2 regions of the Achromobacter pulmonis genome follow, and region 1 is predicted to be linked to the other one. Evidence: riboswitches for the same ligand, from Rfam matches in the RefSeq annotation. Region 1 holds a riboswitch; the other holds the start of a gene.
The links. Region 1 has a riboswitch for glycine ahead of K2W61_RS18090 (D-amino acid dehydrogenase). Riboswitches for the same ligand answer to the same signal wherever they lie in the genome.

Region 1 (14,570 bases):
GAAGCAGTCCGGCGGCAGGCCGGCCGCGCACAACCGGTCGCGCGCCGCGCGTACCATGGCCGGGTTGCCACAGGCGTAGGCGACCGTGCGCGGCCAGTCATGGTCCGCTGCCAGGGCGGCGTCCTGCACGTGCCAGGCGGGCGCGGCGGCGGCCCGCGACAGCACCGCCTGCCATTGGAAACCGCTGTGCTTGCCCTGCAAGGCGTTGAGCAGCGGGCCCGCGTAGCAGTCGTCCGCGTCGCGGCCGCCCCAGTAGAGCGTGACGCGCTTGATGCGCGGGTCCTGCAATGCCGCCATCATGATCGGGTGGACGCCGGCATAGCCGGTGCCCGTGGCCAGCAGCACCAGGGATTCGACCGCCCCGGGCCAGCCTTGCGCCGGCCAGACACAGGCGCCATGCGGACCCGCCAGGGTCAGCGTGTCGCCGGGCATCAGGCGCGGCAGCACCCGTTCGGTGAATCCGCCGCCGGGCATGCGCCGGATATGGAATTCGAGCCGGGTGGGGCCGGCCGCGGCCGGCACGCTGGCGATGGAGAACGGACGCTCGCCGCCATCTTCCATCAGGAAGCGCACATGCTGTCCGGCCTGCCAGGTGAAGGCCCCGGCAGTGTCGTGGGGCGCCACGATCAATTGGGTCACGTCAGCGGTCAGCGGCGCCCGCGACAGCACCGTCGCCGGATAGTGGCGCGCCGTTCGCGCCGGCGCCTGCCAGTGCGGAAAGCGCAGCGTCAGGTCGCCGGCCGCGCGGCACTGGCACATCAACAATTCGTCGGCGGCGGTGACATAGGTGCGCTCGGTGGGCGGCGCGAGGCGGGCGTAGGCGCCGCCGGCGACCTGGGCGCGGCACGAACCGCACTCGCCGCGCTGGCAGGAAAACGGCACGGCCACGCCCTGGGCCAGCGCGGCCTCCAGGATCGAGGCGCTGCCATCGCTGGTGAAGCAGCCGTGCTCGAGGGTGATGGTGTGGGCGGGCGTGGACATGGCGCGATTCCGTTGGCGTGCCCGAGGGGGCGATGGGGCCAATGTAGCGATAGAATGGCCTGACGAAATAGGGCCATTTCTATGAACCAGACCAAGCCACTTTCGCGCGATGCCCGCCAGGAGGCCAGCCTGGACCTGCCAGTCGATCCGCCGCGTCCGGACGAATCCAAGCAGTCCTGGGTGTATCGGCAGATCCGCGAACGCATCCTGCGCGGCGTCCTGCCCTCGGGCGGGCGGCTGCCTTCCACCCGCAGTCTGGCGGCGCGCTGGCATGTCGCCCGTTCCACCGTCGAGGCCGCCTACGACCAGTTGCGCGGCGAAGGCTACACCGCCGGCGCGGTCGGCTCGGGCACCTATGTGGCAGCGGTCATCCCGGACAATTTCTTCCGCCACGGACTGCCGGGCGATATGGCCATGGCGCCCGCCGCGGCCGGCGCGCCGCCCGCATCGGGCCGCGCGCCGCGCTTGGCCCCGGATGGCGACCATTCGGTTCCCCCCTTGCGGCACGAACCGCCTTTCACCGCGCGCGGCGCCGACGCTTCGCTGTTTCCCATGGCGGCCTGGCGCCAGGGCCTGCAGGCCAGCGCCCGGCGGGTCACGGCGGCGCAACTGGCGCGCGAGGATCCACAGGGCTGGTATCCCCTGCGCGAACAGATCGCGCGGTATCTCGGGGCGGCGCGCGGCATTGCCTGCGATGCCGATCAGGTGGTGGTGCTGACCGGCATCCGCGACGGTCTCGACCTCAGCGCGCGCCTTTTGCTCACGCCGCGCGACAAGGTGCTGGTGGAAGATCCCGGCTATCTCAACGCCATGCCGCTGTTCAGCCAGTACACGCGGCGCGTGGTGCCGGTGGCCATCGATCCGCACGGGTTTTCGGTGGCGCGCGCTCGCCGCCATCACGGCGTCAGGCTGGTGCACGTGACGCCGGCGCACCAGTCGCCCACCGGCATCACCATGCCGGTATCGCGCCGCCTGGAGCTGCTGGACTGGGCCGCGCAGGCTGGCTGCTGGATCCTGGACGACGACTACGACAGCGAATTCAACTACGACGGCGCCCCGCTGGCGGCCCTGAAAAGCCTGGACCGCGCCGACCGCGTGATCCACTGCGGCAGCTTCAACAAGACCCTGTTCAACGCCCTGCGCATCGGCTATGCGGTGCTGCCCCGGCCGCTGGTGGCGGACTTCGCCCGCGCCCGTTACCTGACGGGGCGCTCCAGCAGCATCGTCGAGCAGATGACGCTGGCGGCGTTCCTGGAGGACGGCGGCTTTGCGCGCCACGTGCGGCGGGCGCGGCCGGTCTACGCGCAGCGGCGCGACCGGGTGCTGCGCATGTTGCGCCAGGCGGTGGGCGCGGCGCCGCTGCGCGTCAGCGGCGAACAGGCGGGCTTTCACCTGGTGTGGTGGCCGCCGCCCGGCATCGACGTGGCGGCCTTGCTGGCGCGGGCGCGCACGCTGGGCCTGGGCCTGCAGCCGGTCGCGGAATTCTGCCGGTGCGTATCCTGGCCGACGGGCGTGGTGATCGGATACAGCGCGCGCCAGGAGGCGGACCTGGACCGCCTGGAGGCGCTGCTGCGGGAAGTCGCCGGCGTTTCGTAGCAAAATGCGGCATGGCGGCGCCGAGCCGCCGCTCATACCCGCTCGTTTCCAGGATTCCGCATGCCGCAACTCGATCTCTACCAGGTAGACGCCTTTTCCGCCGCGCCCTTCGGCGGCAACCCCGCCGCCGTGGTGCCGCTGGCGGCGTGGCTGCCGGACGCCACGCTGCAACGCATCGCCGAAGAGAACAACCTGTCCGAGACCGCCTACGTCGTGCGCCGCGGCGACATCCACGAGCTGCGCTGGTTCACGCCAGCGGTCGAGGTCGACCTGTGCGGCCACGCGACCCTGGCGGCCGCCTGGGTGCTGTTCGAGCAACTGGGCGCCAAAGAAGAGGTGCTGCGCTTTGCCACCCGCAGCGGCGAACTGCGGGTCAGCCGCGCCGGTGACGGGCTGGCGATGGACTTTCCCGCCAAACAGCCGGTGGCCGAAGCCATTCCCGACGGCCTGTTGCCGGCGCTGGGCCTGCCGGCGGCGCGCGCCCTGTACCGCAGCGACGACTACCTGGTGGTGATCGACGACGAAAGCCTGATCGACGGCCTCGCGCCGGACTTCGCCGCGCTGGCGAAGTTCGACGTGCGCGGGGTGGCGGTGACGGCGCCGTCCTCCCGCTACGACTTCGTGTCGCGCTGGTTCGGCCCGCGCGTCGGCGTCAACGAAGACCCGGTCACGGGGTCGGCGCATACCTCGCTGGCGCCGTACTGGGGCGAGCGGCTGGGCAAGACGCGGCTCTCCGCCGAGCAGGGCGGGGCGCGCAAGGGCCAACTGCGCTGTGAGTTACGCGACAACGGCCGCGTCATCATCAGCGGCCAGGCCGCGCTGTACCTGCGCGGCACGATCTTCCTGTGAACCTTGCCGCCATCACCGAAAACCTATCGCGGCATCAGCACTTCAAATAGGGCCATCGCGGCGCGCGCCTAGAATCTGCCGTCACGAGATCCCGGCGGGCCGAACGGCCCGCCAGCGGACGCGACCACAAGGAGACGCAGGGCAATGGATGCGGTATGGATAGTCGCCATCGGCGCGGCCGTGGCGGGGTTCGTGCAAGGCCTGTCGGGCTTTGCTTTCGGCATGGTGTCCATGTCGTTCTGGGCCTGGGTGCTGGACCCGCGGCTGGCGGCGGCGCTGGCCGTGTTCGGCGCGCTCACCGGCCAGCTGCTGGCGGTGTTCTCGGTGCGGCGCGGCTTCAACTGGGCGCTGCTGTGGCCCTTTCTGCTGGGCGGGCTGGCCGGCATTCCGCTGGGGGTGCGGATCCTGCCGCACCTGGACATGGACTGGTTCAAGGTGGTGCTGGGCGCGCTGCTGGCGCTGTGGTGTCCGGTGATGCTGATGGCGCAGCGGCTGCCGCGCATCGGCGGCAACCGCTGGGGCGACGGCGCGGTCGGCCTGGTGGGCGGCGTGCTGGGCGGCATCGGCGGCTTCGCTGGCAGCGTGCCCACGCTTTGGTGCACCTTGCGCGGCTTCAACAAGGACACGCAGCGTGCCGTGATCCAGAACTTCAACCTGTCGATGCTGGCCGTGACCATGGCCACCTACCTGGCCACCGGCATCGTCACGCGCGACATGGCGCCCATGTTCGCGGTGGTGGCGCCGGCCATGCTGATTCCCACGCTGCTGGGCACGCGCCTGTACATCGGGATCTCGGAAGTCACGTTCCGGCGGCTGGTGCTGGGGCTGCTGACGTGTTCGGGGCTGACGCTGCTGGCGTCGTCGCTGCCGCGCCTGCTGGCGCATTGACGCCGCGTTGACCCCAACGTCGCGCCACGCTATGGTCGCCTGATCATCAAATCCGGCTTGAAGATCATGACCTCCACCCGCATGCTGCCCGGCACGCGCGCGCTGCGCACTTTCGAGGCCGCCGGCCGCCTGCTGAACTTCACCCGCGCGGCGGACGAGGTCGGCCTGACCCCCGCCGCGGTCAGTTACCAGATCAAGGAAATCGAGGACCAGCTCGGCCTGGTGCTGTTCACCCGCACCAGCCGCAGCATCCAGCTGACGCCCGCCGGCGCGGAACTGCTGCGGGCCGCCACCGACGCGCTCGACGGCCTGCGGCGCGCCGTCGGCCGCGCCCGCCGCATGGCGCGCGGCCCCGGCCACCTGCGCCTGTCGCTGGAGGCGCGTTTCGCCACCCACTGGCTGCTGCCGCGCCTGGCGCGCTGGCGCGCCGCGCATCCGGAGCTGGAGCTGAGCTTCGACATCAGCGAACAGGTACGCGATTTCGAGGCCGACGACATCGACGCCGCCATCCGCTTCGGCGCCGGCCGCTACCCGGGGGCGCGGGCCGACCGCCTGTTCGCCACGACGCTGGCGCCGGTCGCCAGCCCCGCCTTGCTCGCCAGCGGCCCGGCCATCGCCGCGCCGCAAGACCTGGCGCACTATCCCTTGTGCCATATCGACTGCGTGGTCGACGGCATGGCCTGGCCCGATTGGAAAGCCTGGATGGCCGCAGCCGGCGTTGCCGGCTTCGACGATGGCCGCAGCTTGGCCTTTCCGGATTCCAGCCACGTGGCGCAGGCGGCGCTGGACGGCAGCGCCGTGGCCCTGCTGGAACCGGCCCTGATCGAAGCCGACCTGGCCAGCGGACGGCTGGTCAGGCTGTTCGACCGCGAGGTCGGCATGGCGCCGGATTTCGCGTATTACCTGGTGTACCCGGAGGGCAGCGCCGATGATCGGCGCCTGGTGGCTTTGCGGACCTGGCTGCGGCAAGCGGCGCAGCATCTTGCCAGCGCCTGACCCGCGGGGCACGCCAGCGACAAATGGCGCCTGATGATGGGGCGCATTGGCCTGCGCGCCGGCTAGGACGTGACGTCCTGGCGATGGACGCAAACGAGGTGTGCGTACGCCGTTGCGCCGATCGCCTCATGGAACAGGTTCAAGACCGTCCCACGCCGTCCCGCACGCTCACCGCCAGCATCTGCGCCGTTGCCGCCGACAGCGTCCAACCCAGGTGCCCGTGGCCGGTGTTGTAGAACACGCCCGGCCGCTTGCCTGGTCCCACGCGCGGCATCATGTCGGGCATCATCGGCCGCAGACCGCACCACGGCACCACGCGCGCGGTGCGTACGCCGGGAAAGTGGCGGCGGGTCCAGTCCACCAGCGGCTGGATGCGTTCGGCGCGGATGTCGAGGTTGAAACCGTTGAACTCGGCGGTGCCGGCCACGCGGAAGCGGTCGCCCAGGCGGCTGGTGACGATCTTGGCGGCCTCGTCCAGCAGGCTCACGCTGGGCGCGGCGGCCTGGCTATCGGCGTCATCCAGGTGCACGCTGATCGAATAGCCCTTGACCGGATAGATGTTCAGCCGGTCGCCCAACTGCCTGGCGAACCGGCGGCTGGCGGCGCCGGCGCAGATCACGATGGCGTCGGTCTCGTGCGGCTCGCGCCGCGTGCCGTCCTCGCGCGCGACGTCCAGCACGTAGGGCCGGCCGTCGCGGCTGATGGCGCGGATGTCGGCGTCCTGCTCGAACTGCACGCCGCGGCGCACGCAGGCTCGCGCCAGCCCACTGGTGAACTTGTGGATGTCGCCGGTGGCGTCGGACGGCGTGTAGAAGCCGCCGTGGCAGGGCGTGCGCAGCGTGGGCTCGATGGCGCGGATTTCCTGCGGCGTGACCGCGTGCCGATCCAGCCCGCCTTCGCGCAGCAACGCATTGGCGCGGCGCGCGGTCTCGAAGCTGGCGGCGTCGTGGTAGATGTGCAGGATGCCGCGGCGCTCCAGGTCGAAATCGATGCCTTCTTCCTCGGCCATGGCATACAGGTGCCGGCGCGCCTCGATCGCCATGCGCGTGGTGGCGATGGTGTTCTGGCGGTAGTTGCGGATCTGCCCCATGAACTGCACCAGCCACGAATACTTGTGCCAGCTCGGGCGCGGGTTCAGCAGCAGCGGCGCGTCATGGCGGCCGAGCCAGCGCAGGCCCTTCATGATGGTGGCGGCGCTGTTCCAGACCTCGGCATTGCTGGCGGACAACTGGCCGCCGTTGGCGTAGGAAGTCTCCATGGCGGGATAGCGCTGGCGGTCGTAGACGGTGACGTCGTAGCCCAGTTTGCTCAAGGCATAGGCGGACGTGACGCCGGTGATACCGGCGCCGATGATGGCGATGCGGGGCATGATGGCTCCAGATGGCGTGGCCACGACCCGATGATCGTGGCACCCCATCTGTCTCTGTACCTGAGAGCTTCACCCGGGCGCGGCGGCGCGGGTTCCCCTTCGGTGGGCGCCAGGCGCCTCTCTCCAGATTGTCTAGACCGCGCAGTCCTGTTGCCTGAGAGTTTCCGGGGCGGTTGCTCCGTCGGCGCCCGCCACGGGGCGGGACTCTTCTGCGGGGTTTTGAATCGACGAGGTGAGGATAGCCAAAATCCGTCGCGCGCGGGACCCAGGGTTAATACCAGGGTGGTGCGGGATTGGCTCTACACTGGGCGCCGACTCCGCCGGCACGGGCCGGCCCCAGCGATAGGACGATCCCGCATGCGCGCTCCGGCAACGCCCCGCATTTCCCTGTTGATTTCCGCCCTGGTGATGGCCCTGGCGCCGGCCGCCATGCTGGCGGCGCCAGCCACGGCTTCCCCGGCCACCGCGCCGTCCAGGGCCGGTACGCCCGTAGCCGGTACGCCCGTAGCCGGTATGCCCGCCAAGGCCGATCGTGCCACGGCTGCCGTCGACGCCGCCGTCGCCGAGGTCATGCGCCAGTACGGCATCGCCGGCATGGCCATCGGCGTCAGCCACAACGGCGAGCAGCGCTTCTTCAACTATGGCGACGCCTCGCGCCAGCCGCGCCGCGCGGTCTCCAGCGACACCCTGTTCGAGCTGGGATCGATCAGCAAGACCTTCACCGTCACGCTGGCCGCCTACGCGCAGGCCAGCGGCCGTCTGTCGCTGGACGACAGCCCCGCCAAATGGCTGCCCGAACTGCAAGGCAGCGAATTCGCCAGGCTGACGCTGGTAAACCTGGCCACGCACACCGCCGGCGGCTTTCCCCTGCAAGTGCCGGGCGCGGTGCAGAACACGGCGCAACTGATGGACTACCTCAAGGCCTGGACGCCGCGGTATGCGCCTGGCACCAAGCGCACCTACGCCAACCCCAGCATCGGCATGCTGGGCGTGGTGGCCGCGAGGGCATTGGGCCAGCCCTACGTCGCGGCGCTGGAGCAGGATCTGCTTCCCAAGCTGGGTCTGCGCGACACCTACCTGGAGGTGCCGCCACGAAAAATGGCTGACTACGCCCAGGGCTACGACAAGCAGGACGCGCCGGTGCGCGTGAATCCCGGCGTGCTGGCCAACGAGGCTTATGGCGTGAAGTCCAGCGCCCGCGACATGCTGCATTTCGTCGAGATCAACCTGGGCACCGCGCCGGTCGACGCCACGCTGGGGCGCGCGATCGCCGCCACCCACACCGGCTACTACCAGTTGGGCGCGATGACGCAGGATCTGATCTGGGAGCAGTACCGCTATCCGGTGTCGGTCGACGACCTGGTGCACGGCAATTCCGCCCAGGTCGCGTTCGAGACCCTGCCGGTCAAGGCGCTGCGGCCGCCGCTGGCGCCGCAGCAGGCAGCGTGGATCAACAAGACCGGCGCCACCAATGGCTTCGGCGCCTACGTGGCGTTCGTGCCGGCGCGCAAGCTCGGCATCGTGATCCTGGCCAACCGCAACTATCCCAACGAGGCGCGGGTGCGGCTGGCGCTTCAGGTGTTGAAGACGCTGGCGCCCTGAACGCCACGGACCCGAGGCGCCGGCCGCCCTTCAGGATGCGGCGGCCGCCTTGGCGCCATCGAAGGTCGGCAGCAACCCCATGATCTCCAGCCGCGCGCACAGCTCGCCCAGCCGCCGCAGCTTGTACGCCTCCACATCCACGCCGGCATAGTCGTAGAAGCCTTGCCCTTCGCGCAGGCCGTTGCGGCCCTGTTCCATGTTGCGCTCGATGATGGGCGGCGCCGCGAAACGCGCGTCGAGCGCGCCCGACAGGTAGCGCGAGGCATAGTAGAGAATGTCGCCGCCGCCCCAGTCGATGAACTCCAGCAGGCCCAACACCGAGAAGCGCAGGCCGAAGCCCAGCCGCACGGCGGTGTCGATGTCCTCGGCGCTGGCCACGCCTTCCTCGACCATGCGCGCCGCCTCGTTCATGGCCAGCGCCTGGATGCGCGGCACGATGTAGCCGGCGGCGGGCGCGCACTGCACCGGCGTCTTGCCGGCCAGGCGCAACACCGCCAGCAGGTCCTGCAAGGCAGCCGCGGTGGTGCGCGGGCCGGGGCTCACTTCCACCAGCGGGATCAGGCAGGCGGGATTGAGCCAGTGCGCGTTCAGGAAGCGCCCCGGCTCGGGCACCATGCCGGCCAGCTCGGTGACGAGAAAAGTCGAGGTGGTGGAGGCGATCACGCTGTCGGCCGCGCAGACGCGGCCGAGCCAGTCGAAGGTCTCGCGCTTGACGTCCAGCTGTTCGGGCACGGCCTCGAACACCACGCGGGCGCGGGCCAGATCGCCGGCCGCCTCGTCGCGCGCGACCAGCCGCACCCGGCCCAGCGCGGTTTCCGCCTGGGCCGCGTCCAGCAGCCCCAGCCGCGTCAGCGTAGCCATTTCGCGCCGCAGTCCGCCCTGCACCGCGGCGAAATACTCGGCGCGGGCGGCGCGCGGCTTGATGTCGATCAGCGTCACGTCCAGCCCCGCATGGATGTACGACAGCGTGATGCCGATGCCCATGCGGCCGGCGCCGGCCACGCACAAGGTCCCGTCCATGCTCATACCCCCCGGGCCAGCAGCGCGGCCATCGTGTCGCGCGAGAACTGCGCCAGCCCCAGCGACTCCAATGTGCGGCCCTCGGCGTACAGGTCGCGGCCGGTCACGGCAGCGGCCACGTTCAACAGGCCTAGCGCCACCGGCGTGGGTACGCCGGCCCAGCGTCCCAGTGACACCAGCAACGACAGGCCCAGGCGCGTGTCCTCCAGCATGTAGCGGTGCGTGGCCAGATCGATGGCCTCGCGCCAGTCGCCGCTGTCGGTCAGTTTGCCGTGGGCGCCGCGGCCGTACATCCACTCATCGCCCGCGCTGGCGTAGTGGTCGGCCAGCGGGAAGTGCGGCGCGGCGTAGCCCAGCGCCGCGCGGATGGCGATGCGCTCGGCGTCCAGGGCGTCGGTCACGCGCCGGATCGACGGCTGCGTGCCTTCGTTGTGGATGTCCCAGCGCTCGAAGTGTTCGAGCGGACCGGCGTTCATCAGGATCAGCGGCGGATGGATCACCGGGCCGGCGTTCATCAGGGCGCCGGACAGCGCGTCCTCGACCGGCTCGATGCTGGGATAGGCCTGCGCCAGCGTCTCCAACGCCGGGCCGGCCAGCCGGCTCGGAAATACCCCGGTGGGCAGGCGCGTGGCGTAGGCGCTGATGACGACCCGGTCGCCATGCTTGCGCGCCAGGTAGGGCAGGGTGCCGGTCTCGGCGAAGGCGACCTCGGCCGGATTGCCGGCGTCGCGCAGGGCGCGGGCGAACAGGTAGCTGCCGAAGGTGCCGGGAGGCAGGAATACCACCTGGCCGTCGCGCAGGTGCGGCGCCAGCTCGGGCGCCAGCGCCGCGTGCGCGGTGGATGGCAATGGAATCACCAGCAGTTGCGCGTCTTCGGCGGCGCGGGCCAGGCCGGCCGCCAGTTCGATCTGGCCGGGCGCTTCGCCCAAGGCGATATGGCGGGTGCCGCGATAGTCGGTGACGGCCAGGGCGCCGGCGCGGCGCAGGCTGTCGAATGCCGCCGCATCGCGGCGCCACAGCCGCACCTGATGCCCTTTTTCCGCCAGGTCGGCGGCCGCCGCGTAGCAGCCGTGGCCGCCTCCAATTACCCCGATACGCATGATCAAGCTCCTTCGAGAGAGCCTTGATGCTAGCGGCGGCGCGCGCGCCGGACTGCGCGGCAGGCGCAAGCGGAATACGGAATCGGCAAGGGAATGCGCGGCGCGCGCCTCAACAGGCGCGGGCGCGGCGCCGCCTGAGCGTGTCGGACGGCAGGCAGCCGTAGCGTTTGCGGTAGTGCGTGGCGAAATGGCCGAAGCTGGTCACGCCGCAGCGCAGCAGGATGTCGGTGACACTGTCGCCGTCGCCCGCCTCGGCCAGCGCGGCGTGCGCCAGCGCCAGGCGGCGGTTGCGCAGGTAGTCGCTGGGACTTTGCTGCAGGAATTGCGTGAAGCCATTCTGTAGTGTGCGGATCGACACGCCGCAATGCGCGGCCAGCTCGGGCAGCGCGATGGGCGCGTCGATGTGGTCTTCGATGTAGTCGCGTGCGCGCCGCACGTGCAGCGGCAGCGGCTGGCGCCGGTCGGCGCGCAGCGCCTCGGAGTAGTTGTGTGGCAGCTGCATCAGCAGCAGCGAGATGAGGTAATCGGAAAAGCCCGCCGCCAGCGTCTGCGTCACCCCTTCGATGGCGGGATGCTGATACAGCCGGCACAGGTAGGCCAGCGTTTCCTGCACCGCCGCCAGGCCGGCCGAGCCGGGCGCGGCCTCCAGGTCGAACACCAGCGCCTGCTTGAGCGGGCGCTCCAGCAGCTGTTGCAACTGGCGTTCCAGCGCTTGCCGTTCGACCCGCAGGATCAGGCTGCGGCAATCCTGGCCGATGCGCAGGATGCTGCGCTCGGACGGCGACGAGATGGTCAGGCCGCCTTCGCGCAGGGCGGCGCTGCGCTTGCCCAGCGTGACCTGGCCGGCGCCTTGCAGCGTGACGCGCACCAGGTAATAGCGGGCGATGTCGCCGGCGTCGATCTCGACCTCGGCGCCATAGTGCAGGTCGAACAGCGCGGCGCTGCCGAAGAACACGCCGTACAGCCGCGATTGCAGCGGGTCGCCGCGCGCCACGCACATGCGGTGCGACCACAGGTGCTGGCTGACCTGGTCGGTGATCTCGGAGAGATTGCCCGAATTCAACAGGCAATGGCGTTGCAGCGGATAGGTATCGTGGAACATGCTTTCCTGCGCCCCGGGAATAGCCGTTGCGCGCCCGGTATAGAGCCGGCCGGCGCAAAGGCCTACAACAGATGCAGCCATCGGAATGGCGAACCAGACAGCGGGACGCCGCCGCCGCCTCGACGCGGCCGGCGCGATCCCATTGCGATACAAGGGAAAAACATGACGGGCGATACCGGAACCGACGCGGTGCAAAAGCGCTATGCCTATGAGTGGTATGTCGTCCTGATCTGCATGCTAGCGTACATATTTTCGTTCGTCGACCGGCAGATCCTGGCCCTGATGATCGAGCCCATCAAGCGCGACCTGCAGCTCTCGGACACCCAGTTCAGCCTGCTGCACGGGCTGGCTTTTTCGCTGTTCTATGCCTTCATGGGCATTCCCATCGCGCTCTTGGCCGACCGCTGGTCGCGGCCCCGCATCATCGCCATCGGCGTGGCCTTCTGGAGCCTGGCGACCGCCGCCTGCGGCCTGTCGAAGAGCTTCGGCCAGATGTTCCTGGCGCGCATCGGCGTGGGCGTGGGCGAGGCCGCGCTGTCGCCGGCCACCTATTCCATGCTCAGCGACATGTTCCCGCGCCATAAGCTTGGCCGCGCGGTCGGCATTTATTCGATCGGCTCGTTCATTGGCGGCGGCCTGGCGTTCCTGATCGGCGGCTACGTCATCGACCTGCTCAAGAGCGTCGACAGTGTGCATGTGCCCGGGGTGGGCGCGCTGCGGCCATGGCAAGTGACGTTTTTCATCGTCGGCCTGCCGGGCGTGCTGGTGGCGTTGCTGATCCTGCTGACCGTGCGCGACCCGCAGCGCAAGGGCCTGCGCCACGATGCCGGCGGCGGTGTGCGGAAACCGGCGGCTGGCGACGTGTTCCGCTTCCTGGGCCACCATCGCGGCACCTTCTGCTGTCATTACCTGGGGTTCTCGTTCTACGCCATGATCCTGTTCTGCCTGCTGGGCTGGACGCCGGCCTTCTACATGCGCAAGTTCGGCCTGTCGCCGGTGCAGGCGGGCTACATGCTGGGCACGGTGGTGCTGGTGGCCAACACCGCCGGCGTTTTCTGCGGCGGCTGGCTGATGGACTGGCTGGCGCGGCGCGGCCATGACGATGCGCCGCTGCGCGCCGGCGTCATCGGCGCGATCGGCATGGCGCTGCCGGCCGTGGCCTTTACCCAGGTGGACGGGTTGTGGCTGTCGGTGGGCCTGCTGTTGCCTGCGATGTTCTTCGCTTCGTTTCCCATGCCGACTTCCACCGCCGCCATGCAGATCCTGCCGCCCAACCAACTGCGGGCCCAGGTATCGGCGCTGTTCCTGCTGATCTCCAACCTGGTCGGGCTGGGCCTGGGCACCACGGCGGTGGCGCTGTTGACCGATCGGGTGTTCCACAATCCGGCGGCGGTCGGGCATTCCATGTCACTGCTGATCGGCGTGGCCACGCTGGCATGCATCGGCCTGCTGGCGGCCGGTTGCGGCAAGTACCGCCGCAGCCTGGCGCGGGAAGAGGGCGAGCGCGCCACGCGGGTTGTCCCGGCGCCGGCCGCGCCGGCCCGCGCGCCTGTCGGGCAGACGCCGTGATGTCCCGATGCCGGGCGCGGCCTTTGCCATCGCGCAAACTCAGGCGGGCGGTTCAGCGCTGATGCGCGCCGCTCGGGCGATAATCGCGCGCATGACCTACCAACTTCTCAAAATGCTGCATGTCGCCGCCGTGGTTGCCTGGCTGTGCGGCTCCCTGTTCGTGTCGCTGTTCCTGCTGTCGTCGCAACCGCCCGACAGCGACGAGGCGCCCAAGGAACGCAAGATGCTGGGCGCGCTGCGCCGCTGGACCCTGTGCGTGACCACGCCGGCGATGGTGCTGGCCTGGCTGGTCGGGTTGCATCTGGCGGTGACGTTCGGCTGGTTCGCCATGACCTGGATCTGGATCAAGATCGCGCTGGCGCTGACGCTGTCGGCCTTGCTCGGGGTGCAGAGCGCGGCGCTGCGGCGCCAGGCGCAAGGCAGCGCCCGGCGCGCGCCGTTGGTGGACCTGTACGCGCCGTTCACCGTGATCGCGGCGGCGGTGATCGTGACGCTGGTGGTGGTCAAGCCATTCTGAACGAATGTTCCGGGCCGCGCCGCCGCGCCGTCCGCGTCAGCGCAGCGCCGACATCAGGCTGTCGAATTGCTGCGCTTCCAGCCGCGCGCGTTCCGCGGTCAACTGGCGCACGGCCAGTTGATGGGCGCGGAAGCGGTCGAGCAGGCTGTCGCGATCGAACACGATCTCGTTGCCCGCCACGCGCCACGAGCGGCGGTTGTCGTCGAGCAGGTTGATCATCTGCGCGTACTGGTCCAGCATCTGGCGCTCCAGTTCCCAGTTGCGCGCCAGCGAGGCCTTCTGCCGCGGCCGCGCCTTGATCGCGCCCTCGACCATCTGGTTCTTCTGCTGCTCGCTCAGATCGAGCGAACGGAGGATGGCGGGCACGTCCGCCAGCAGCCGCTGGTTTTGCTGGCTGTATTTCTGCACCACGTGTTGCGCTTGCTCCAGGATCAGCCGGCTCTCGATCAGGCCGCGGTCGCGCGCGAGCCGGTTGGGGATGAACAGCTCGGACAGCCGCGCCTCGTCCAGTTCGGTCACGTAGGCGCGGTACTGCGCCACGTGCTGGCGCAGGATGATCTTCATGCCGCGCTCGATTTCGCCGTACATGCCATGGGCCTTGGGCGTGGTGTCGATGTCCGGTATATCGCCGGGCGGATTGTCGGGCGCGTCGAGCACCGCGCGCATCCATTCGCCGGTGCGGCGGAGCTCGGCCATGGCGGTCGCCCTTTGCGCGTCGCGATAGGCGCCCAGGCCGGCCAGGACGGCGCCCGCCACCAGCAGCACCAGGCCGGTGGCGAACGCGATGCGCATGCGGTGCAGCGGCGTGCGCAGGCGCTTGAACGGCGACAGCGCCAGGATCGCGACGATGGCCGGCAACAGCAGCATCAGCGCGCAGCCGATCGCGGCGCCGATCCGGTAGCTGAGCGTTTCGGCGGCGTCGCCCGGCGCCGGCGTGTTGCGGCCGCTGAGGACCAGCAGGGCCAGCCACAAGCCGATGTA
Region 2 (14,570 bases), 1.4 Mb from region 1:
ATGCCGACGACGAACACGTCGCCTTCGGCTTTGACCCATTCATGGGACTCGGTGTACTTGCGATCGGTGGGCAGACTCATGGGAGCTCCTGGGGGGATTCGGATGGAGAAAAAGTGTTGCGCGCCTCGCGCCCGCGGCCGCGGCCCCAGGGGGCCGGCCGCCAGCGCGAAGCTTCGAGTTTACGAGTGTTCGACGGCTTTGCCGTTACGGACAAACGGCAGCTTGCAGACCAGGGCGGGCACCCACTTGCCGCGGATGTCGACTTCGACCGTATCGCCGGCGGCCACGCCTTGCGGCAGGCGGGCAAAACCGATCGACACGCCAAGCGTCGGCGACATGGTGCCGCTGGTGAGCTCGCCCATGCCGTGCTTGGTGCGCACCGCCATGTGGGCGCGCATCACGCCGCGCTCCTGCAGCTTCAGGCCGACAAAGGCGGCCGGGGTGGCGAATTGTTCCAGCGCGTCGCGGCCGATGAAGCGGCGCTCGGGGTTCTTCAGCGACACCGTCCAGGTCAGCGCGGCTTCGCCCGGCTGGGTCAGTTCGTCCATGTCCTGGCCGTACAGGTTCATGCCCGCTTCCAGGCGCAGCGTGTCGCGCGCGCCCAGGCCGGCCGGACGCACGCCCTGGGCCGCCAGGTCGCGCCACAACTGCACTGCCTCGGCGGCGGGCAACACGATTTCGAAGCCGTCTTCGCCGGTGTAGCCGGTGCGCGCCACCAGGATGTCGTCGCCGACGCGGGCGGCCACGAACGGGGTCAGCGGCTCGCTGGCCGCCTGCCAGGCCGGACGCGCGGCCCAGACCTTGGCGCGGGCATTGGGGCCCTGCACGGCGATCATGGCCAGGTCGCGGCGCGGCGTGATGGTGACGTCGAACTTGCCGGCCTGCTTGACGCGCTGCATCCAGGCCATGTCCTTGTCGGCGGTGCCGGCATTGACCACCACGCGCCATTGGTCGGCGGCGAAGAAATACACGATCAGGTCGTCGATAACGCCGCCCTGCGGGTTCAGCATGCAGGTGTAGAGCGCCTTGCCGGGCACGGTCAGCTTGGCCACGTCATTGGCCACCAGCCGCTGCAGGAAGGCGTAGGCATCGGGGCCGACGATGTCGGCGTTGAGCATGTGCGAGACGTCGAACATGCCGGCATCCTGGCGCACCGCGTGGTGCTCTTCCAGTTGCGAGCCGTAGGCCAGGGGCATATCCCAGCCGCCGAAATCGACCATGCGGGCGCCGGCGGCGATGTGTTCGTCGGCCAGCGGGGTGCGTTTGAGGGGTGCGGACATGCGCGGGTACTCCGGAGCGGCTGCGGGGCCAGGGTTACGGAATGCCGCCAGGGGACAGATGCCCGCCCAACGGCTGAATTTTCCGCCCCTCTGTCCTTTTGCCTGAGAGTTGCCCCGCGTGGCGGGTTTGCACCTTCGGCGCCTGGTCTGCGCGCGATGCCCTGATGGGTTGCGGCGCCAGGTCTCTCCAGAGTGCTGCTTTGCCGCGTCCACGCGGTGAAAACCGGGACAGGGCAAACATGCGCGGTATGGGATACCTGAGCGATTCCGGGCGAATTGCGCCTTCGGCGGCGACCGGGTGAACGGCCGCTCTCTCCCGCAACATGCGTGACAGCGCCGAAAGCATACCGCGAAACGCCGCCGCGTTGTTGATCGGCGGCCACCGGACGGCCGCCGCCCGCCATGGGCTTCAGCCCAACGCCGTATCCAGCAGCATCATCAGCACGAAGCCCAGCATCAGGCCGCAGGTGGCGTAGACCTCGTGCCCCTTGCGGTGCGATTCGGGAATGATCTCGTGGCTGATCACGAACAGCATGGCGCCGGCGGCAAAGCCCAGCCCCCACGGCAACAAGGCGGCCGACCAGCCCACCACCGCCGCGCCCAGCACCGCGCCGACCGGTTCGACCAGCCCGGACAGCATGCCCAGCGCCACCGCGAACGCGCGCTTGTAGCCGGCCGCGATCAGCGCCACCGCCACCACCAGCCCTTCGGGAATATCCTGGATCGCGATGCCGGTGGCCAGCGCGGTGCCGCGCAGCGGATCGTTGCCGGCGTAACCGACGCCAATGGCCAACCCCTCGGGCAGGTTGTGCAGCGTAATGGCGAAGACGAACAGCCAGGTGCGGCGCAGGCGGTGCGCTTCGATGCCCTCGCGGCCCTTGATGAAGTGTTCGTGCGGCAGCAGCCGGTCCATCAGCAGCAGCGCCGCCGCGCCCAACAGGATGGCGGCGCCCACCGTCAGGCCCGCGCCCCACGGGCCGGCGCCCTGCGATTCGGCCGCCGCGATGCCCGGCGCCACCAGCGAGAAGGCGCTGGCCGCCAGCATCACGCCGGCGCCGAAGCCGAACATGCCGTCCTGCACTTTCTGTGGAATGGTGCGCGCGAACAGGATCGGCAGCGTACCCGCCGCGGTGGCGCCAGCGGCCACCATGCCGCCCAGCAGCGCGTCGGCCACGTGCGGCGCGTGCCCGTTGAAGTAGACCCACATCTGATACAGGCCCAGGCAGGCGACCAGCACCGCCAGCGTCCAGACACTGACGCTGGTGGCCGCGGGCCGGATGCGATGACGGCTGAAGGTATTCATGGACCGCTGCCTCCGCGCAATGCCGGCTCAGCCCACGGCGGCGGCGTAGCGGCGCGCCACCTCGGGCCAATCGATCACATTGTAGAAGGCGCCGATGTATTCCGGCCGACGGTTCTGGTACTTCAGGTAGTAAGCGTGTTCCCACACGTCCAGCCCCAGGATCGGCGTATTGCCCTGCATCAGCGGGCTGTCCTGGTTGGCGCTGCTCTCGACCGCCAGCTTGCCGCCCGGCGTCACGCTCAGCCAGGCCCAGCCGCTGCCGAAGCGCGTCAGCGCGGCCTGGGTGAAGGCGTTGCGGAAGGCGGCCAGGCCGCCCAGTTCGGTGTCGATGGCGCGGGCCAGCGCGCCGTCCGGCTCGCCACCGCCGCGCGGCGACATCACCGACCAGAACAGGCTGTGGTTGGCGTGGCCGCCCCCGTTATTGCGTACCGCGCCGCGGATGGCCTCGGGCAGTTGGTCGATGCGCGCCACCAGCGCGTCGACCGGCTCGTCGGCGGCGATGCCGGCGCCCTCCAGCGCGGCATTCAGGTTGTTGACGTAGGCCTGGTGATGCTTGCCGTGGTGGATCTCCATCGTCAGCGCGTCGATATGCGGTTCGAGGGCATCGCAGGCGTAAGGCAGGGGCGGCAAGGTATAGGCCAAGGCGGTCTCCGTCGGGCGACGCGGCCGGGGCTGGCGCACGTCTGAATTTTAGAAATACAAATGATAGGTATTTTTATTTAATACCACAACGGCCATGTTGCAATGCCTGTCATGCAGACAGGCTAAGGCGCGGACATCGCATCCGCACGCAGCATGAACCGTGCCCGGGAAAGGCGTCTGGAAAGCCTAGAGCGCCTTGCCGCAGGCCACGCCGCTGGCCCAGGCCCATTGGAAGTTGTAGCCCCCCAGCCAGCCGGTCACGTCCACCGTCTCGCCGATGAAGTACAGGCCGGGGGTGGTGCGGGCCTGCATCGACTTCTGGTCCAGGCCACGGGTGTCGACCCCGCCGCGCATGACCTCGGCCTTCTTGTAGCCGGCGGTGCCGCTGGGCACCAGGCTCCACTGGTGGATGTCCTGCGCCAGGGCGCGCAGGGTTTTGTCCGGCGCGTCGGCCAGGCGCAGCGCCGCCAGGCCCGGCTTGCCGCCCTGCTCGGCCAGTTGCAGCCAGCGGTCGGCCAGGCGCTTGGGCCACAGGCCGGCCAGCACCGTATGCAGTTGCTGCCGGTTGCCGGACTTGGCCGCCAGCAGTTCGGCGGCCAGGTCTCGCCCGGGCGCCAGGTCGATGACGATGGGCTCGCCCGGCTTCCAGTAACTCGAAATCTGCAGAATCGCCGGACCCGACAGCCCACGATGGGTGAACAGCAGGTCTTCCAGGAACTCGCCGCGCGCCTTGCCCTGGCCGGTCGCCAGGTTGACTTCCAGCGCCACGCCGGACAGTTCCGACAGCGGCTGCCACTGCGCCGGGTCGAAGGTCAGCGGCACCAGCGCCGGCCGCGGTTCGACCACCTTCAGCCCGAACTGGCGTGCCAGTTTCAGGCCGAAGTCGGTCGCGCCCAACTGTGGAATCGCCATGCCGCCCGTGGCCACCACCAGCCTGGCGGCGCGGATCGCGCCCTGGTTGGTGCGCAGCTCGAAGCCGGCATCGCCGTGGGCCACCTCGGCCACCTGGCAGCCCATGCGCCACTGCACCCCGCCGGCATCGCATTCGGCGCGCAGCATCTCGATGATGGACTCGCTGGAATCGTCGCAGAACAACTGGCCGCGATGCTTCTCGTGCCAGGCGATGCGGTGGCGCTTGAGCAGCGCCAGGAAATCCTGCGGCGTATAGCCCGCCAGCGCCGAGCGGCAGAAATGCGGGTTGTCGGACAGGAAGTTGGCGGGGCCGGCGCCGAGGTTGGTGAAGTTGCAGCGGCCGCCGCCGGAGATGCGGATCTTCTCGGCCAGGCGCTCGGCGTGGTCCACCAGCACCACCCGCAGGCCGCGCTGCCCGGCGACCGCGGCACACATCATGCCAGCGGCGCCGGCGCCGAGAACGGCGACATCGAACATCAAGACTCCAGGCCCGCTCAGTCTTCGATCAGGCAATCGACGTAGTAACGCTTCTCGCCGTCCGGGCCCACTTCGTCGGCCAGGCCGTGGATGTAGGTTTCGAAGCCGGGGAAGCGTTCGTTGAACTCACGCGCGAATTGCAGGTACTGGACGATGGTGCGGTTGAAGCGTTCGCCCGGGATCAGCAGCGGGATGCCCGGGGGATACGGCGTCAGCAGCACGCCGGTGACGCGGCCTTCGAGCTGGTCGATGTCGACCCGCTCGACCTCGCGGTGGGCCATGCGGGCGAAGGCGTCGGACGGCTTGAGCGCCGGCACCATGTCGCTCAGGTACATCTCCGTGGTCAGGCGGGCCACGTCGCGCTCGCGATAGGCCTCGTGGATCTGCTGGCACAGATCGCGCAGGCCCATGCGCTCGTAGCGCCGATGGCCGCGGCAGAAGTCCGGCAGGATGCGCCACAGCGGCTGATTGCGGTCGTAGTCGTCCTTGAACTGCTGCAGCGCGGTCAGCAGCGTGTTCCAGCGGCCCTTGGTGATGCCGATGGTGAACAGAATGAAGAACGAATACAGGCCGGTCTTCTCGACCACCACGCCGTGCTCGGTCAGGTACTTGGAGACCAGCGCGGCCGGAATGCCGGTTTCGCCGAAGCTGCCCGACATGTCCAGCCCCGGCGTGATGACGGTGGCCTTGATCGGGTCCAGCATGTTGAAGCCTTCGGCCAGGTCGCCGAAGCCGTGCCAGTGGTCGTTGGACTCCAGGATCCACTCGTCGCGGTTGCCGATGCCTTCGGACACCAGGCGGTTCGGGCCCCAGACCTTGAACCACCAGTCGTTCTTGCCGAACTCGGACTCCACCTTGCGCATGGCGCGGCGGAAATCCATGGCTTCGCGGATGCTTTCCTCGACCAGCGCGGTGCCGCCCGGGGGCTCCATCATGGCCGCGGCCACGTCGCACGACGCGATGATCGCGTACTGCGGCGAGGTCGACGTGTGCATCAGGTAGGCTTCGTTGAAGACGTTGCGGTCCAGCTTGCGGGTCTCGGATTCCTGCACGATGATCTGCGAGGCCTGCGAGATGCCGGCCAGCAGCTTGTGCGTGGAGTGGGTGGCGAACACCATCGCGTCCTGGCTGCGCGGGCGGTCCTGGCCGATCGCGTGCATGTCGTGATAGAACTCGTGGAACGACGCGTGCGGCAGCCAGGCTTCGTCGAAGTGCAGCGTGTCGACGTAGCTGCCCAGCTCCTTCTTGATCATCTCGACGTTGTAGATCACGCCGTCGTAGGTGCTCTGCGTCAGCGTCAGGATGCGCGGGTTCTTGTTCACCGCCTCGCGCGCGAACGGGTTGGCCTCGATCTTCTTGCGGATGTTGTCCGGGTGGAACTCTTCCAGCGGGATCGGGCCGATGATGCCCAGGTGGTTGCGCGTCGGGCGCAGGAACACCGGGATCGCGCCCGTCATGGTGATGGCGTGCAGGATCGACTTGTGGCAATTGCGGTCCACCACCACCACGTCGCCGGCGGCGACGTTGGCGTGCCACACCACCTTGTTCGAGGTCGAGGTGCCGTTGGTCACGAAGAAGCAGTGGTCGGCGTGGAAGATGCGCGCCGCGTTCAGCTCGGACTCGGCCACCGGGCCGGTATGGTCCAGCAGTTGGCCCAGTTCGTCGACGGCGTTGCAGACGTCGGCGCGCAGCATGTTCTCACCGAAGAACTGGTGGAACATCTGGCCCACCGGGCTCTTCAGGAACGCCACGCCCCCCGAATGGCCGGGGCAGTGCCAGGAATACGAACCATCCTGCGCGTACTTGACCAGTTCACGGAAGAACGGCGGCGGCAGGCTGTCCACATAGCTGCGGGCTTCGCGGATGATGTGGCGCGCCACGAATTCGGGGGTGTCCTCGAACATGTGGATGAAGCCGTGCAGTTCGCGCAGGATGTCGTTCGGAATGTGCTCCGAGGTGCGCGTCTCGCCGTACAGGTAGATCGGGATGTCGGCGTTGCGGAACCGCAATTCGCCGATGAAGGTGCGCAGGTTCTTGATCGCGCTGGCCACGTCCTCGGGCGAGTCCACGTCGAACTCTTCGTCGTCGATCGACAGGATGAAGGCGCTGGCACGGCTCTGCTGCTGGGCGAACGAACTCAGGTCGCCGTAACTGGTCACCCCGATCACCTCGACGCCCTCGGCCTCGATCGCCGAAGACAAAGCACGGATACCCAGACCGGACGCGTTCTCGGAACGATAGTCCTCGTCGATGATGAAGATGGGGAAGCGGAATTTCATGCAGGCGCTCCTGGGGGCAAGGCGAATCGGACCGGGTTGGCGGACGCGAGTGTACTTCTAGTGAAAAACCGTCTGATGACAGGCGGGCGCGAGGTTCCCGCCGGCGGCGGGAATGGCGGAATTGTAGGGCGGTTTTCCCCCGGGGCCGGCCAACCTCGAAAAGAACCGTCCACGCCCCCCCGGCGCGGGGGTTTTCCCGGCGGCGGCGGCCACGCCGGGCGCCGGGGCCGCGATGGCGGCAGACTGGGCGCGCGGGAGGATGGCCAGGCCTAGCGCAGGGTAACGTCGCCCCCCGCCGCCAGCGCCGCCAGGAAGCGCTCGAAGTACGGCGGGATGGCTTCGGCGGCGCCATAGCGGATGCGCCGTTCGACCTTGGCAATGGCCCCAAGGCAGACCTCGGCCTGCGGCGCACCGCATACCAGCACCACCGGGTCCTCGTCGTCGCAGACTTCGTACAGCCCGCCATGGGCCCGCCGCACCACCTCGTAGAGATAGGCGGCGGCGCCGACGGTCTGCATGGGGGTGAGGGACAACTTGCCCAGATGCGCGGCGTCGAGCACGTCATCAAGGGCATGGACGCTCGACACGGAATAGTCGAGCCCGGCGCCGGCCTGACCGGCGGCCTGGACGAAATCCTGCGCGGCATGGGCCACGCGCGCCACGAACTCTTCCTGGACCTCGTCGCGCTTGGCGTCCTGGTTTATCTTGAGGAAACCGAACATCATTGGCTCCTGTGTGAAAACCGCAAGCGGCGTTGACCCCATTATAGGCAGCCTGCCCGCCTATACTGGCCGCGCGCGGCCTCGACCGTTCCCAATTCCCAACACTCGCTCCGCTCCATGAATCCCGCTCCGCTCGTCAGACGCCTTACCGCCGAGGATGCCCCCGCCCTGCGCCAGTTGCGCCTGGATGCGCTGCGCGAAACCCCCGAAGCGTTCGGATCGAGTTACGAAGAGGAACACACGCTGACACTGGCGGACATCCGCGCCTGGATCGTCCCCGTGGACGACAGCGCCATGTTCGGCGTATTCGTCGGCCAGGCATTGGCCGGCATCATCGGGGTGGCCCGGCAGCGCAAGCTGAAGATGCGCCACAAGGCGCATGTCTGGAGCGTATACGTGGCGCCGGCCTGGCGTGGCCAAGGCCTGGCGCGGCTGTTGCTGCAGGCGGCGATCGACCACGCCGCCGCCATGCCCGGCGTGCGCACGGTGCTCCTGAGCGTCACCGCCAACAACACCGCCGCGTGCCGGCTGTACGCCAGCCTCGGCTTCGAACAGTATGGTCACGAACAGGAAGCCCTGTGCGTCAACGGCACGCTTTACGATGAACTGCTGATGGCGCTGCCCTTGCCCGGCCGCTGAACTGCCGCGCCGCTCAGGCCGTGCCCGCGCGCCGCCTTGCGCCGTAGGCGCACACCTGATTGCGGCCGCCGTCCTTGGCCTTGTAGAGCGCCTGGTCGGCCGCCTTGATGACCGCGTCCGGCGCGCGCAAGGCCTCGCCGCGCTCGGCCACGCCGATGCTCACCGTCACGCGCAGCGGCCGCGCATTGCGGCCGGCGCGCACGCCGCGCCGGCGCAAGCCGAGCTGGTCGGCCTTGGGGCGCGCCGGCTTGTCGCGCAGGCGCATCTGGTAGGCCTCGATGGCGCGCCGCACCGTTTCCAGGTGCGGCATCGCCTCGACCGCGGTCTTGCCCGGGAACACCAGCGTGAATTCCTCGCCGCCGTAGCGATAGGCGTAGCCGCCGCCCGGCACGCGGCGCAGTTGCGCCGCCACCATGCGCAGCACCTGGTCGCCGACGTCGTGCCCATGGGTGTCGTTGAATACTTTGAAATGATCCACGTCGGCCATGGCCAACGTATAGACGCGGCCCATGCGCTGCAGGCGCTCGTTGAGCGCGCGCCGCCCCGGCAGGCCGGTGAGTTCGTCGCGGAAGGCCATGTGATAGCCCTCGTGCGCCAGCGAAATGGACAGCGAGGTCAGCGCGGCGGCGGCCATCATGGCCAGTTCGATGCCATGCTCGGCGCCGCGCGGCAGCGCCCAGGCCATGCAGACGAAACCCAGCCATTGGCCGGCCTGCTGCGGGCGGCCATAGCGCAACAACAGCAGGGTCAGCGTCAAGCCGGTCAGCAGCAACGCCGCCAGCGCCTCGAACGGCACCCCCAGCCGCGCCAGCACGCCCTGCACCGCCAGCTCGCCGAACAGCTGCGACACACCTTCCTTGCCGGCCAGCGCAATGGCGGCCACGCCCGCCGCCATCAGGCCTAAGCGGGCCGCCAGGTCGCGCAGCATGCCCGCGCGTTCCGGCCACAGCGCGTTGATGCTATAGGCCAACGACCACCATACCAGCGCCGGCCCCAGCGCCCAGGGCGCCTGGCGGGCCAGCGTTGGCCACACGGCCACGGCGGCCAGCACCGCCAGCATCAGCGCCAGGGTCTGCGAGCGCTGGTACATCAGGCAAATGGCCGCCCCCACCAGCGCCATGACCCAGGGCACGAACGGCATGATCAGGGTCAGCGCCGGCGGCCACTGGCGCCACAGCAACAGCCCGACCGCCGCCATCACTGGCAGCGCAGGGTAGAACAACAGGGGCAGCCAGGGGATATGGGGGTAACGCACGGATAGGGCCTTGCTCACGCTTGCTGAAATGACGTCGCCAAATCGGCAAACACATATGTCATTTTACGGTCGCCCCCGCAGGTTCTTTAGCGCATTGCCCGCAGTTCCCGGCCGCGCGCGGCGTGCTATGTTTTGCGCTCCGTCCCCGAGGAAAAGAAACCATGCGCATTCTGGTCAACATCGACGTGCCCGACCTCGAGGCGGCCATCGATTTCTATACCCGCGCCTTCGGCCTGGCGCTGCAGCGCCGGCTGGGCGCGACCGGCGCCGAAATGCTGGGCGCCCCGGCGCCCATCTACCTGCTGCAAAAGGCCGCCGGCACACCGGCCGCGGGCGCCGCGCGCCAGCCGCGCGACTACGCGCGCCACTGGACCCCGGTACACCTGGACGTGGTGGTCGATGACGTCGATGACGCGGTGGCGCGGGCGGTGGCCGCGGGCGCGCGGCTGGAAGATCCGGCGGTTTCGCATGATTGGGGCCGCATCGCCCACCTGAGCGACCCGTTCGGTCATGGCATCTGCATCATGCAGTTCCTGGGCCGCGGCTACGATGCGCTGGCGGCGGACACGCTGCGCGATGCGCCCGTGACCGAAGCCGATTTCGAAGCCCTGCTGGCGATCCGCATCGAAGCCATGCGCGACAGCCTGGAACGCCTGGGCCGGTTCGACCCGGAGCGGGCCCGGGCACGGCTGCGCGCCACGTTCAGCCCCGGCCACACCTGGTTCATCGAGCGCGACGGCGCGCGCGTCGGCTTCTACGCCCTGCGCCCCGACGGCGACGCCCTGCGGCTGGATCATCTGTATGTGTTGCCCGCGGCGCAAGGCCTGGGCGTGGGCAGCCGGGTGCTGGGCCGCCTGCTGCGGGATGCAGACCACCGCGGCCTGCCGGTGCGCGTGGGCGCGCTGCGCGGCAGCGACTCGAACCGCTTCTATCGCCGCCACGGCTTCGAGCCGGTGGCGCAAGGCGAATGGGACATCGACTACCTGCGCCAGGCGCCCGGGCGCCAAACCGCCTCCTGAGGCGGCAGCGGGCCCGGCGGGCGCCGCGGCCCCCGGCGCGGTATCAAGTGCGCGGCAGCGTCACGCCGCGCTGGCCCTGGTACTTGCCGCCGCGGTCGGCGTACGAGGTCTCGCAGACCTCGTCGCTTTCCAGGAACAGCATCTGGGCGCAGCCCTCGCCGGCGTAGATCTTGGCCGGCAGCGGCGTGGTGTTCGAAAATTCCAGCGTGACGTGGCCTTCCCATTCGGGTTCCAGCGGCGTCACGTTGACGATGATGCCGCAGCGGGCATAGGTGCTCTTGCCCAGGCAGATGGTCAGCACGCTGCGCGGGATACGGAAATATTCCACCGTGCGGGCCAGCGCGAACGAGTTGGGCGGGATGATGCAGACATCGCCCTTGAAATCCACGAACGAACCTTCGTCGAAGTTCTTGGGATCGACGATAGTGGAATTGATGTTGGTGAAGATCTTGAATTCGTCGGCGCAACGCACGTCGTAGCCGTAGCTGCTGGTGCCGTAGCTGACGATGCGCCCGCCATTGGCCGTGCGGACCTGACCCGCTTCGAAGGGTTCGATCATGCCGACTTCAGCCTGGCGGCGGATCCAGCGGTCGCTTTTGATGCTCATGATGGCAAAGGTGCTTGGGGAATGGAATGGACGTCATTTTATCCCGAGCGCCGCCCCGCCCCCAGCGGGGGCGGAACGGCGGCGGGCTTCAATCGCCAAAGAACGTGCGATACACCAGGGCGATGCCATTGACCGAGCCGCCCTTCAGGTCCAGCGACAGGCCGCGCGCCAGGCGGTAGCTGGCCCGGCCCACGGTATCGCTGCCGGCCAGCGCCTGTTCGACGCTGAGCGTGATGCCGTTGGCGAACGCCTTGCTGGCCACCAGGAACTGCGTCGCCAGTTGGCTGTCGCTGTCGCGGTTGACGTCCCCGGCCACGGTGCGGTCGGGCAGGATGCTGCCCGAACTGCCCAGGTTGCCGGTGCGCACGCTGAGGTCGTCCAGCCCGAACTGCTTGTAGAACGGCTCGCCGCCACCCAACAGGGCCGTGCCCACCGACAGCAGCAGGGCGGCGTCGCTGCCGCTTTCGTCGGGGCCGCGCCCCAGCAGCAGCCACGACAGTTTCTCGACATCGCTGACGTCCGGGTACGACACCAGGTCGATGCGCGGGCGCTGCGCCGTGCCCCCTACCTTGACGCCGGCCTCGACCTGCTCGCCGGTGCGCAGCGCCTCGATATCCAACAACGGATTGTCCAGCCGGCCCTGGAAGGTCAGCGTGCCGCGCCGCAGCCGCAGCTTCTGGCCGTAGGCCTCGATGCCGCCGCCGCGGGTGCGCAGCGCGCCCACGCCGGTCAGGCGGCCGTCGTTGAGCTGGATCTGGATCGAACCGAGCAGGCCGGCGTCCAGCCCCATGCCGGTGATGTAGAAGCGCGGCCCCATGTCGAACTTCAGATTCATGCTGGTCTGCAACGGCGTCGAAACGGCGCCGGGGTTGTCGCCCGCGCGCCGCACCTTGACGTCATCGTCCAGCGACGGCACGCCTTGCAGAATCTCCAGGCTGAACCAGCCGGCGTCCGCCTTCAGGTCGCCGACGATGTCGATGCGCGGCATCGCGGCGTTCAGGTCGATGGTGCCGGACACCATGGCATAGCGGTCGGAGCGCTGCAGCGCCGGGAAGCGGTACAGCGTCAGGCGCACGCTGCCGCCGCCGTCGATCAGGTTCCACTGGCCCTTGGCTTCGGCGTAGCCGCCCTTGGCGCCGGGATCGCTGGTGATCCACTCCTTGGTGCGCCATTCGGCCGGCATGACTCGCAGCGAGGCCGGAAAGCGCAGGCTGTCCAGCACCAGCTTGTCACCGTCCAGGCGCGCCGACAGCGTGCCATCGATCAGGCGCACGCCGTCGTCGATGCGCACCACCCGCAGCTTGTCGCCCCGGATCGCGCCGCTGGCGCGCCATGTGCCGTTGAGGGTGCCCTGCGCCTCCAGGTTGGCCTTGACCTGGCCCCCAATTTCCATGGAATCGCCGACGAACAAGCCGACCCAGGCCAGATCGGCGATATCCGCGTCCAGCCTGGCGCGGATCGGCTGGCGCGGGTCCAGCGCCATGCCCCCCTGGGCATCGGCCACCAGCAGCGCGCTGCCGCTGCCGGCGATTTTGCCCATCTTGTCCGTGGCCAGGTCCAGCCGGGCATCCAGGCGGCTGGCGTTGGCCGACGTGGGCGTGGCGCTCAGGTCCAGCACCAGCGACTTCACGCCCAGCGGCACCGGCGGGTCGCCCGGAATCAGCAGATCGCCATCGCGGCGCGCGATGCGGGCACGGCCGGCCAGGCGGCCGTCGAATTTCAGATCCCAGGAGGCGTCCAGCGCGATACGCCGCTGGCTCTCGGCTACGGCGGCGTTGACACGCTTGGGACCCTTCTTCATCCGCGCCGCCGCCTCCGGATCAACCGCGGCGATCACCTGGCGCGCCATGGCGGCGGTGATGACCAGGTTGTCGGCCCACCCGGCGGTTTCCCAGCGCCGGGCGCCGCCACGCGAGCCCTGATGGGCAATGACCAGCTTTTCCTTGCCCGGCAAGGCCACGCCCAGCACCGTCTGGCCGACCTGCCACTGCCACTGCGGCGCCCGCGCCGCCGGCAGGAACGACAGCGTCACCGGCCGCTCGACCGAGACCGTGAAGCCGGCACTGCCGGCCGTCAGCCGCGAGACCGTGCCACGCCAGCCGGCCAGGGAGGCATCGGCCGCGTCCGCCGGCCCCTTGCCCCAGCCGCCGGCGAAAGCGATGCCGACCTGGGCCGGCGACTCGCCCAGCACGCCGGGGCGTGGCCGGGCCGGGCGATAGCCGGCGGTGAATTCGCCCTTGTGGGCGCCGATGGCGCCGGTGAGCTTGCCCTTGAGCTCGGCGCCTCCCGGGATACCGGGCCAGAATGCGTCCAGCCGCGGCGCCTGCGCGTCCAGCGTCAGCGCGCCGTCGGTGCCGCCCACTTCGCCCTGCGCGCGAACCCGGTTCGGACCCAGCTTCAGGTCCAGGTCCAGGCCATGGATGCGCAAGCCCGCCAGCAGGTCGGCCGCCGCCGCGCCAGCGCCGGCAGGGCCGCCGGGCGCCGGCCTGACGCCCGTCTCAGGCGGGACCGCAGCGGCGGCGGGCGCGTCGATATCCAGCTCGGCTTTGGCCGTGCCCGCCAGCGTCTGCCTGTTCCAGCGCGCGCCCTCCTCGAAACGCAGGTCGATCGCGGCCTGGCGCAACTGACTCAGGTTCTCGAACTCGGCGCTCAACTGTGCGGTGGCGCTGACCACCGCCGGCGGGACCGCGGCGCCGAGCCAGGCGGACAGATCCAGCCGGCGCGCCTGGAGACTGCCGGCGATGCGGTCGCGGCCCGGCCGGCCATCCACGGCCTGCAGGTCCAGGCGCGCCGCCAGGGTCGAATTGTCCGGCAGCCGTGCATCGGCCCGCGCGCTGCGCAGCACCAGCGGCGTGCGCGGCGCCAGCTCGGCCGCCACGTTCAGGGCCAGGCCGGCGCCGGTGCCATCGAGCTTGGCCTGGATACCCTCCAGCGAGCCGGCCGCGTCCGCGCGCAGCAGCACCTGGCAGGCGGGGGCCGGCGGACCGACGAAGCCGTTCGCGGCCGGGTTCCTGGAGGCCACCGGCGGCGAGCCCGCCGACGCGGCCGGCGCCTGATTGCCGGCCGTCACGGGCGCCGGCGCCTTGGCATCCTGGGCCCGCGGCTTTGCTGGCGGCGCGAACTTGCCGCTGAGTTGGTCGGCCTGGCATAGCGGCGAATCCGGCCCCGCCCCGCGCGCCGTCACGTCAAGCCGCGCCGCGAATGGCCAGGGATCGGCCAGGCCCGACAACTCGGCCTGCCCGCTCACCTGCGCCTGGCCGACCTCGTGGCCCACGCGCAGGTGAGCGATACGCAGTTGCGCGCCGTGGCTGCCGGCGGCGAATGTGGCGCTCAGGTCGCCCAGCTCGACCGGCAACGGCTGGCCGTCCCGCAGCAGGTGAAACTCGCCCAGCGCCAGACGGTCCACGGCGATGTCCACCGGCAGCGACGGCAGGG

Region 2: another riboswitch for glycine. It lies ahead of gcvT (glycine cleavage system aminomethyltransferase GcvT); the one in region 1 lies ahead of K2W61_RS18090 (D-amino acid dehydrogenase).

Annotation. Positions count from the first base shown of each region.
Region 1 is NZ_JAIFOT010000001.1:3,926,812-3,941,381, forward strand. Features, by position in the region: gene K2W61_RS18065 (NAD(P)H dependent flavin oxidoreductase family protein) at 1-981, opposite strand, end outside; gene pdxR (MocR-like pyridoxine biosynthesis transcription factor PdxR) at 1,063-2,577, shown strand; gene K2W61_RS18075 (PhzF family phenazine biosynthesis protein) at 2,638-3,426, shown strand; gene K2W61_RS18080 (sulfite exporter TauE/SafE family protein) at 3,571-4,314, shown strand; gene K2W61_RS18085 (LysR substrate-binding domain-containing protein) at 4,381-5,310, shown strand; gene K2W61_RS18090 (D-amino acid dehydrogenase) at 5,450-6,679, opposite strand; glycine riboswitch at 6,724-6,810, opposite strand; glycine riboswitch at 6,812-6,901, opposite strand; gene ampC (class C beta-lactamase) at 7,037-8,281, shown strand; gene K2W61_RS18100 (3-hydroxybutyryl-CoA dehydrogenase) at 8,312-9,301, opposite strand; gene K2W61_RS18105 (NAD/NADP-dependent octopine/nopaline dehydrogenase family protein) at 9,304-10,401, opposite strand; gene K2W61_RS18110 (AraC-like ligand-binding domain-containing protein) at 10,511-11,503, opposite strand; gene K2W61_RS18115 (spinster family MFS transporter) at 11,666-13,072, shown strand; gene K2W61_RS18120 (CopD family protein) at 13,164-13,589, shown strand; gene K2W61_RS18125 (hypothetical protein) at 13,626-14,570, opposite strand, start outside.
Region 2 is NZ_JAIFOT010000001.1:2,545,096-2,559,665, reverse strand. Features, by position in the region: gene gcvH (glycine cleavage system protein GcvH) at 1-80, opposite strand, end outside; gene gcvT (glycine cleavage system aminomethyltransferase GcvT) at 180-1,280, opposite strand; glycine riboswitch at 1,361-1,481, opposite strand; glycine riboswitch at 1,515-1,609, opposite strand; gene K2W61_RS11760 (ZIP family metal transporter) at 1,690-2,583, opposite strand; gene K2W61_RS11755 (superoxide dismutase) at 2,611-3,225, opposite strand; gene K2W61_RS11750 (BaiN/RdsA family NAD(P)/FAD-dependent oxidoreductase) at 3,412-4,614, opposite strand; gene K2W61_RS11745 (arginine/lysine/ornithine decarboxylase) at 4,632-6,893, opposite strand; gene K2W61_RS11740 (hypothetical protein) at 7,163-7,615, opposite strand; gene K2W61_RS11735 (GNAT family N-acetyltransferase) at 7,733-8,254, shown strand; gene K2W61_RS11730 (diguanylate cyclase) at 8,268-9,509, opposite strand; gene K2W61_RS11725 (GNAT family N-acetyltransferase) at 9,671-10,528, shown strand; gene dcd (dCTP deaminase) at 10,572-11,135, opposite strand; gene K2W61_RS11715 (translocation/assembly module TamB domain-containing protein) at 11,224-14,570, opposite strand, start outside.